2 regions of the Sinorhizobium sp. BJ1 genome follow, and region 1 is predicted to be linked to the other one. Evidence: predicted binding sites of a transcription regulator. Region 1 holds the regulator's gene; the other holds the start of a gene.
What was found. Region 1 encodes PhoB, which activates phosphate uptake and scavenging genes when phosphate is short. Its sites were predicted from a motif close to TGTCATNNANCTGTCAT; they were not measured.
Positions count from the first base shown of each region.

Region 2: a site for PhoB is predicted at 2,316-2,332, ahead of CO676_RS15750 (ceramide glucosyltransferase). Genes of this name have one in related genera too.

Region 1 is NZ_NWTH01000001.1:368,488-372,731, reverse strand. Features, by position in the region: gene CO676_RS01830 (GcrA family cell cycle regulator) at 409-927, shown strand; gene phoB (phosphate regulon transcriptional regulator PhoB) at 1,061-1,744, opposite strand; gene phoU (phosphate signaling complex protein PhoU) at 1,792-2,502, opposite strand; gene pstB (phosphate ABC transporter ATP-binding protein PstB) at 2,559-3,374, opposite strand; gene pstA (phosphate ABC transporter permease PstA) at 3,388-4,244, opposite strand, start outside.
Region 2 is NZ_NWTH01000010.1:11,278-15,521, forward strand. Features, by position in the region: gene ugpB (sn-glycerol-3-phosphate ABC transporter substrate-binding protein UgpB) at 1-873, opposite strand, end outside; gene CO676_RS15745 (dihydrofolate reductase family protein) at 1,239-1,769, opposite strand; gene CO676_RS34565 (hypothetical protein) at 1,895-2,035, shown strand; gene CO676_RS15750 (ceramide glucosyltransferase) at 2,397-3,554, shown strand; gene CO676_RS15755 (sugar phosphate isomerase/epimerase and 4-hydroxyphenylpyruvate domain-containing protein) at 3,610-4,244, opposite strand, start outside.

The sequences.
Region 1 (4,244 bases):
CAGCGTCTCCTTCGTCCGTCGGCATTACGGGCATATCAGCCCGATAAAAATCAAAAATGCCGCCTTTCGGCGGCGCAGGCACTATTCCCATTTCGCGGCGCCATGTCAACAAAACCAAGGCTTGCAGCCACCTCCGCGAGAGAGATTCCGCAATGCGAAAAAATCGCCCAGCAGGGCTTGCAAAAATGCAACTATCCGACAGCAAGTTGGGGAAAACCGCAAAATCGATTCGGCGCGATTCCGGCGACTCTTGCCACGGAGTCACCCTGCCGGTAGGTTAATATTCAATTACTAGACGCATGCGGCGAACCTAGTCACCAAAATAGTTATCGCGTTGCAACTCCGGGGCTTTTCCGGAGAAGGGTGATGGATTCTGCCATCCCAACGCCGAGAACGGGGAGTGCAGAGATGAACTGGACTGACGAGCGAGTGGAAAAGCTGAAGAAGCTTTGGTCGGAAGGCCTGAGCGCGAGCCAGATCGCAGCGCAGCTGGGAGGCGTCAGTCGTAACGCGGTCATCGGCAAGGTTCACCGGTTGAGCCTGCCGGGCCGCGCCAAGGCCGGCGGAACGACCGCGACGGCTCGCCCCAAGCGGACGACTTCGGCGCCGCGCGCCCCGAACTACGCTGCGCGCGCCGTGACCCGGACCGTCACCCGCACTGCCGGCGCGACCGTACTCAAGGAAGAGGTCGCCGTCGACCTGGTGGCAGAGCAGGAGCTCTCCATTGACACGAACATCATCGTGCCGATGTCGCGCCGGCTGGAGCTTACCCAGCTCACCGAGCGGACCTGCAAATGGCCGATCGGCGACCCGCTCAAGGAAGAGTTTCACTTCTGCGGCAACGACTCGCCGGAAGCCTCGCCCTATTGCAGCTACCACGCGCGTCTCGCCTATCAGCCCTCGGCCGAGCGGCGCCGCATGCGCTGACGGTTGGCGATTGGTTTAGAGCTGAAGAAAGCACGAAGGGGTCCTAAGGACCCCTTCTCTCTTCGGGAAATCGGCAGTGTGCACTGGGACGACGTGCACTGGGACGGCGTGCACTGGGACGACAGCGTAAGCCTCAGCTTTCCAGCGAATAGCCGGCGCCGCGCACGGTCCTGATCACGTCGGGCATGTTGGAGAAATTCAAGGCCTTGCGCAATCGGCCGACATGGACGTCTACGGTCCGTTCGTCGACATAGATGTCGTGCCCCCAGACGCCGTCGAGTAGCTGTGAACGGGAGAAGACGCGGCCCGGCGAGGACATCAGGAATTCGAGGAGTCGGAACTCCGTCGGACCGAGCCGCACTTCGCGGCTGCGGCGGTGCACGCGATGGGTCTCGCGGTCGAGCTCGATATCGCCGCAGCGAAGCACCGTCGAGAGTACCTCCGGCTTCGCCCGCCTGAGCATCGCCTTCACCCGGGCCATCAGTTCCGGCGTCGAGAACGGCTTGACGACGTAATCGTCGGCACCGGTCGCCAGCCCGCGCACCCGCTCGCTTTCCTCGCCGCGCGCCGTCAGCATGATGATCGGCAGGCGTTCCGTCTCCGGCCGTTGCCGGAGACGGCGGCAAAGCTCGATGCCGGAGACGCCGGGAAGCATCCAGTCAAGGATCAGAAGGTCGGGCAGGCGTTCCTGCAGGCGAATTTCCGCCTCGTCGCCGCGAAGGATCGTATCGACCTCGAAGCCCTCGGCCTCGAGATTGTAGCGCAGGAGAACGCTTAGAGCTTCCTCGTCCTCGACAACTGCTATCTTCGGCAACATTCAGCTACGACTCCTTGCCTGGATTCATAGATTCGGGACCGCCTGGCTCAGTCGGTGACGGAACCCAGCGACGATGTCGTGTCGTCCTTCGGCCTTTCGCCTACCGGCTGGGCGCCCGTCGCCATGTAGTAGATCGTCTCGGCGATGTTGGTCGCGTGGTCGCCGATGCGCTCGATGTTCTTGGCGCAGAAAAGAAGATGCGTGCAGGGCGTGATGTTGCGCGGATCTTCCATCATATAGGTCAGAAGCTCGCGGAACAGCGACGTGTAGATCGCATCGATCTCCTCGTCGCGTTCGCGGATGCTGTTTGCCTTTTCCGGCGAGCGTGAGGCGTAGACGTCGAGGACTTCCTTGAGCTGCACCAGGGCGAGTTCGGCAAGATGCTCGAGGCCGCGCGCCAGCTTGCGCGGGATGCCGGAGCCGGCAACGGCGATGACACGCTTGGCGGTGTTCTTGCCAAGGTCGCCGACGCGCTCCAGATCGGCCGCGATCCGGATCGATCCCATGATCTCGCGGAGATCCGCGGCCATGGGCTGACGCTTGGCGATGGTAACGATCGCCTTTTCACCGATCTGGCGCTCGGCGTCGTCAAGGATGGTGTCATCCGAGATGACTTTCTGGGCAAGCGCCAGGTCGGAGTTCACCAGAGCTCGGACGGAGTCCGCCACCATCTGTTCGGCGAGCCCTCCCATCTCGGAAATCCGGCGCGTGAGATATTTCAGCTCTTCATCATAGATGGAGGTGATATGGGTGGACATGATCGTCGATCCTTGCAGGCGCGGTCAGGGTTGGCGTTGGGGCACGGCTTTCGGCATCAGCCGAAGCGGCCCATGATGTAGTCCTGGGTGCGCTGGTCATCCGGATTGGTGAACATCTTGTCGGTATCGTTCTCCTCGACGAGATTGCCGAGATGGAACATCGCGGTGCGCTGCGAGACGCGGGCCGCCTGCTGCATCGAATGGGTCACGATGACGATGGTGAAATTCGCGCGCAGCTCATGAATGAGTTCTTCCACCTTGGCGGTGGCGATCGGGTCAAGGGCCGAGCAGGGCTCGTCCATGAGGATCACTTCCGGGCTGACGGCAACGGCACGGGCGATGCAGAGGCGCTGTTGCTGGCCGCCGGAAAGACCAGTTCCCGGCTCCTGCAGGCGATCCTTCACCTCATTCCACAGACCCGCCTTCTGCAGACTGGTTTCGACGACCTCGTCGAAATCGGCCTTCGAGCGGGCCAGACCATGGATGCGCGGACCGTAGGAAACGTTCTCATAGATCGACTTCGGGAACGGATTAGGCTTCTGGAAAACCATGCCGACGCGGGCGCGCAGTTCCACCACGTCGATAGACGGATCGTAGATGTCGTCCTCGTCGAGAGTGATCCGGCCGGTGACGCGGCAGTTCTCGATCGTATCGTTCATGCGGTTCAACGTGCGCAAGAAGGTCGACTTGCCGCAGCCGGACGGGCCGATCAGCGCCGTCACGGTGTTTTCGCGAATATTCAGGTTGACGTCGAAGAGCGCACGCTTCTCGCCGTAATAGACCGACACATCCTTGCCGATCATCTTGTAGGGCACTGTATTCATTTTCTGATCCAGAGCTTTTTCGACTGCAGCTTCCGACATGATGTTCATAGTCCTTACCCCACTACCAGCGGCGCTCAAAGCGGCGCCGCAAGAGAATTGCGCCCAGGTTCATGAAGACGAGGAAGATCAGAAGAATGATGATCGCCCCGGATGTGCGCTCGACAAAGGCGCGCTCCGCCTCGTTCGCCCACATGTAGATTTGCACCGGCAGCGCCGTGGACGGCTCCAGCGGCGATCCCGGAAAATCGACCACGAAGGCGACCATGCCGATCAAGAGCAGCGGCGCGGTTTCGCCGAGGGCGTGCGCAAGGCCGATTATCGTTCCGGTCAGGATGCCGGGCATGGCAAGCGGCAGCACGTGGTGGAAAATCGTCTGCATCTTCGATGCGCCGAGACCGAGCGCAGCGGAACGGATTGACGGCGGCACGGCCTTCAGGGCGGCGCGTGTGGCGATGATGATCGTCGGCAGCGTCATCAAGGTCAGGACGAAACCGCCGACGAGCGCGGCCGATCGCGGCATGCCGGCAAAGTTTATGAAGACGGCGAGTCCGAGAAGGCCATAGACGATCGAGGGCACCGCGGCAAGATTGTTGATATTGACCTCGATCAGGTCGGTGAGCCGGTTCTTCGGCGCGAATTCCTCGAGATAGATCGAGGCGGCGACGCCGATCGGCAGCGACAGGACCAGGACGATCAGCATCATGTAGAGGGAGCCGATCAGGGCGACGCCAACGCCCGCCGCTTCAGGACGGCTCGATGCGCCGAAGGCAAAGATACCCGTGTTGAAGCTCTTCTTGAGTACGCCCGCATCGGCGAGCTCGTTCATCCAGGCAACCTGCTGGTCCTTGACCTTGCGGTTGGTCTCAGCGACCGAGAGATCGATCTGGCCCTTGAAAGCGGAATCGATGTTCGCCTCGG
Region 2 (4,244 bases), on a different contig from region 1:
ATAGGGCAATTGGCCGATGCCGTAATTCACCCCGCTCTTGATGATGTCGCCGAGACCACCGGACGATTCCGTCATGATGGCGCATTCACCGGACGTGAAGAGTTGCTTGGCCTCGGACGTGCGCCCGCCGTAGCGGAAGACGCCATCCTTGGCGAGATCGGCGATCTGCTGGAAATGCTCGACATAGAGCGGCGCATTGATCGCAAGCTTCACGTCAGTGCCGCCGAGGCCGTTTTCATTGGTGCCATACGAGACGTTATTCCATGCGGCGAAGTTCTCCGTCTGGATCCAGGTCAGCCAGGTGGAGGTCAGGCCGCAGGCGGCGGCACCGCTCGTCTTGATCTTCTTCGCGGCCTCGAAGACCTCCGGCCAGGTCTTGGGCGGGCTGCCGGCGTCGAGCCCTGCCTTCTGGAAGGCATCCTTGTTGTAATAGAGGATCGGCGAAGAGGAGTTGTATGGGAAGGACAGCATCGTCCCGTCCGGCTTCGAGTAATAGGAGACGATGCCAGGCATGTATTGCGATTTATCGAAGGTGAAGCCGCCTTTTTGCAGCACCTCCATCGCCGGCACGATAGCGCCCTCGGCAGCCATCATCGTGCCGCTGCCGGCGTCGAAGACCTGGATGATTGTCGGCGGCTGCTTCGATCGGAAGGCCGCGATTCCGGCGTTCAATGTTTCGGGATAGGTGCCCTTGAACACGGGCACCACCTTGTAGGTGCTTTGGCTCTCGTTGAACTCCTTGGCGATCTGCTCGATCATTTCGTTATTAGCGCCGGTCATTGCGTGCCACCACTGCAATTCGGTGGCAGCCTGGGCCTGAAACGCGAATCCGCCAAAGACGGCCATTGTCGTGGAAATTGCAATCAATCGCATAAACTTCTCCTCCCTTGTGCTCAGCCACACCCCCACTGCTCGCCAACGCTCCCCCGCCTTCGAGCGAACAGTCCGCATTCCTCCAAAACAGTGGTCGCGATCGGACACATCCATCCACACCCACCGTGGGTGCAAATAGGGTGCGGTCGACTTATGTCGAGGGGGCGCTCCGCGACCCGATCTTACGCGCATGACGTGAGAAGACAGAGTCGGGACTGGCCAAAATGCGCGTTCACCTGGGGCCATGTCAGTGCGGCCCTAGCGTCGCATCGGATGTCCGATCTTCGACCGGCGACCAAAGGAGAAATTCGGACACCCAAAGCGGACGTGACGCGTCGGCGCAGTCCGCCTGGCGAGACGCGCGATTAAGCAGGAACGTACGTCAACCTAATCACGTCCTCGCCAACGTTATCGGTGGAAACAAGGCGGAGCGGTGGCCGCGGGCCGGCGAAGAATGGCTTGCCGCGACCAAGCACGACGGGGTGGAAGTACAGTCGATACTCATCAATAAGACCAAGGTCGGTTAGGCTTCGTGCTAGATCTGGTCCGGAAACTGCAATCTCCCCAACGAGCCGAGCCCTCAGGCCGCGTATCAACGCCTCGATGTCATTCTCGACCAGTGTGGCGTTGGGGCCGACCGACTTCAACGAGCGCGACACGACCCACTTCGGTTGGCGCCGCCACGCCGCCGCGAACTCGCGTTGCTCCGCACTCCACTCAGGACGGTCTTCGTCCCAATAGCGCATGATCTCGTACATGCGGCGACCGTACACACTGCCCGTCAGGTCGCGCACGTGCTCTATCCAGTGACGAAAGAGCGCGGGACTTGGCGCAAATTCCTGGTGGTCGACATAGCCGTCCAGGGACTGGTTCATTCCGAAGACGATCTTCGCCATGCTGCAAAATCTCCACTCCAGGGTATTCAGAGTAGCTTGAGGCGACACTACGCAAAAGTGAGATTGGGAATAAACTGCGCGAGCCGACAATAACGTTGACGTCGCCGGCATCGGAAATGCCGAGCATGCCGATCCCAAGCTTCCGGCAGGTCATTCTCTCGAGCCGCGAGGCGGGTCGCGCCCTGTTGCTCGGACATCGCCCGCTCGACGCGAGCTTTGCCGACAACATCGTGGCGATCGCGCTGGAAGTCGTATCGAGCGCCTAGCGACGGGTAAGAGCTACCCAACCGACTGCAGTTCCCGTTGATGCATGATGCGATTTTCGAGACGCAGAACGAAAACTCCTTCGTGGCGCGCCGGGCTTCAGAGGCTCATAGAGGCACGGGGGCTCTCGACCTTCTCGGACGTCGAGGGGAGCAGGCCGAGTTCCTTCAGGGTCACGGACCAAGGCAGTTACCTCGACGAGACGCACGCAACCGGAATAGGTGGAGTTCAGGGTGAATGCCCTTCTGGGTAACTTCCCCTGCCTGAGTCTTACACGTCCGGTGTCATAGCCATGTCATGTTCCGGTGATGTTTATCAAGGTGCCTAAGTTCGTCAGAATGGCGGCTCGTCGCTGGGTAAATGATGCTGAACTTGTTCGTCGCCGCCGGTGCATTCCTGGCCATCAATGTGTTCAGCCTGATGATTGCGGGCTGGCGTATCTGGCCTTGTCTTGGCCCTCAGCCCAGGACACCGTATCGGCCACCTGTCTCTGTCGTGATCCCGCTCTGCGGCCTCGAGGAGTTTTCCCGGGAAACGCTCGAGAGCGCGTTCGGCTTGGATTGGCCGGACTACGAAGTCATCTTCTGCGTCGCTGACGCAAAGGATGCGGTCATCCCATTGATCGAGGAAGTGCGTCAGCGCCACCCAGCCATTGCCGCCACAATTCTTGTCGGGGACGACCGGATCAGCGCCAATCCCAAGCTGAACAACTGCGTGAAGGGCTGGAATGCGGCTTCGCATGAATGGTTGGTTCTCGCCGACTCGAACGTTCTCATGCCGCGCGATTATCTCATTCGTCTGATGGCGGCGTGGCAGTCGGATACGGGGCTGGTATGCTCGACCCCGCTTGGTTCACGGCCGTACGGCTTTTGGGCGGAGGTCGAATGTGCATTCCTCAACGCCCACCAGGCGCGCTGGCAATATGCCGGCGAAGCCCTTGGGTTCGGGTTTGCTCAGGGCAAAAGCATGCTCTGGCGCAAAAGCATGCTGGACGCCCATGGCGGCATTCAGGCACTGGCGTCGCAGATCGCCGAGGATGCGGCCGCGACGAAACTCGTGAGAAGCCTCGGCTTGAAAGTGCATCTGGTTTCCGCGCCGTTCGAACAGCCGCTGGGTACCAGGACATTTCGTGATGTCTGGGGTCGGCAGTGCCGTTGGGCGCGGTTGCGCCGCGTCACCTTTCCTCAGTTCTTCTCGCCAGAAATCCTGCTTGGCGTGGTGCCGCCCCTTCTGCTGTCTGTGATCGCTGCCATTGTTGCAGGTCACAGCGTGCTGGCCATCGCCGCCCTTGTCGCAATCGCCGCCTACCTGCCGGAACTCGTCCTCGTCCATCGGAAGAACTGGTATCTTTCCCGATGGTCACTCATCGCCATGTTCACGCGCGACCTGTTGCTCCCGATCATCTGGGTCCGCAGCTGGCTTGCAGGCAGCGCCGATTGGCGCGGCAACAGAATGTCGATCGGCTCGCAGGAATCCCGGCTTGAAACAGGCGCGCTCCTGCCGCTGGCGAGTCCTTCGTAGCAAACCGGCACTGGTGGATAGAAAGCCGCTTGAGAACGCCCGCCCCTTATCGCTCTCAGGCTTTCGGCATGCCCTCCGGCCTTAAGTGCTTCTTCAGCGCAGCAATGCGGAAGATGGCGTTGGCGGCACCGTAGCCGCGATAGCCGCGCCGTTCGATGATCTCGAAAAAGAACCCTTCGCCATAGGTGGGGCTGTAGAGCTGGAAATATTCGCCGCTGTTGTCGCGGTCATAGAGGATGTTTTCGGCCTTCAGCCGCTCGACCAGTTCGGTCTCGAGGCCGAAACGGGCCTCGACGTCGTCATAGTAGTTCGGCGAGATCGGCAGCACCCGAAAACCGTCCGCCCGCAGCGCTTGCGCTGTCGCGAAGATGTCGTCCGTCGCAAAGGCGAGATGCTGCACGCCGGAGCCGAATGTTTCGGCGATGAAGCGGCCGGCGAGCGTGTTGCGGTTTTCCGCGCCGTTCAGCGTCAGGCGCAGCGTGCCGGCGTCGTTTTCGACGACCTGGCTGCGGACGATGCCGGCCGGATCGATGATGTCGACCATCGGCGTCTTCCGCGCGTCGAGCAACGACGTGTAGAAGAGTAGCCAAGTCAGCAACTCTTCGTATTTCACCGTCTGGGCGATGTGATCGATGCAGGTGAGGCCCGCCGCCACCGCCGAGTCGTCGTCGTTCACCGGTTCGAATTCGA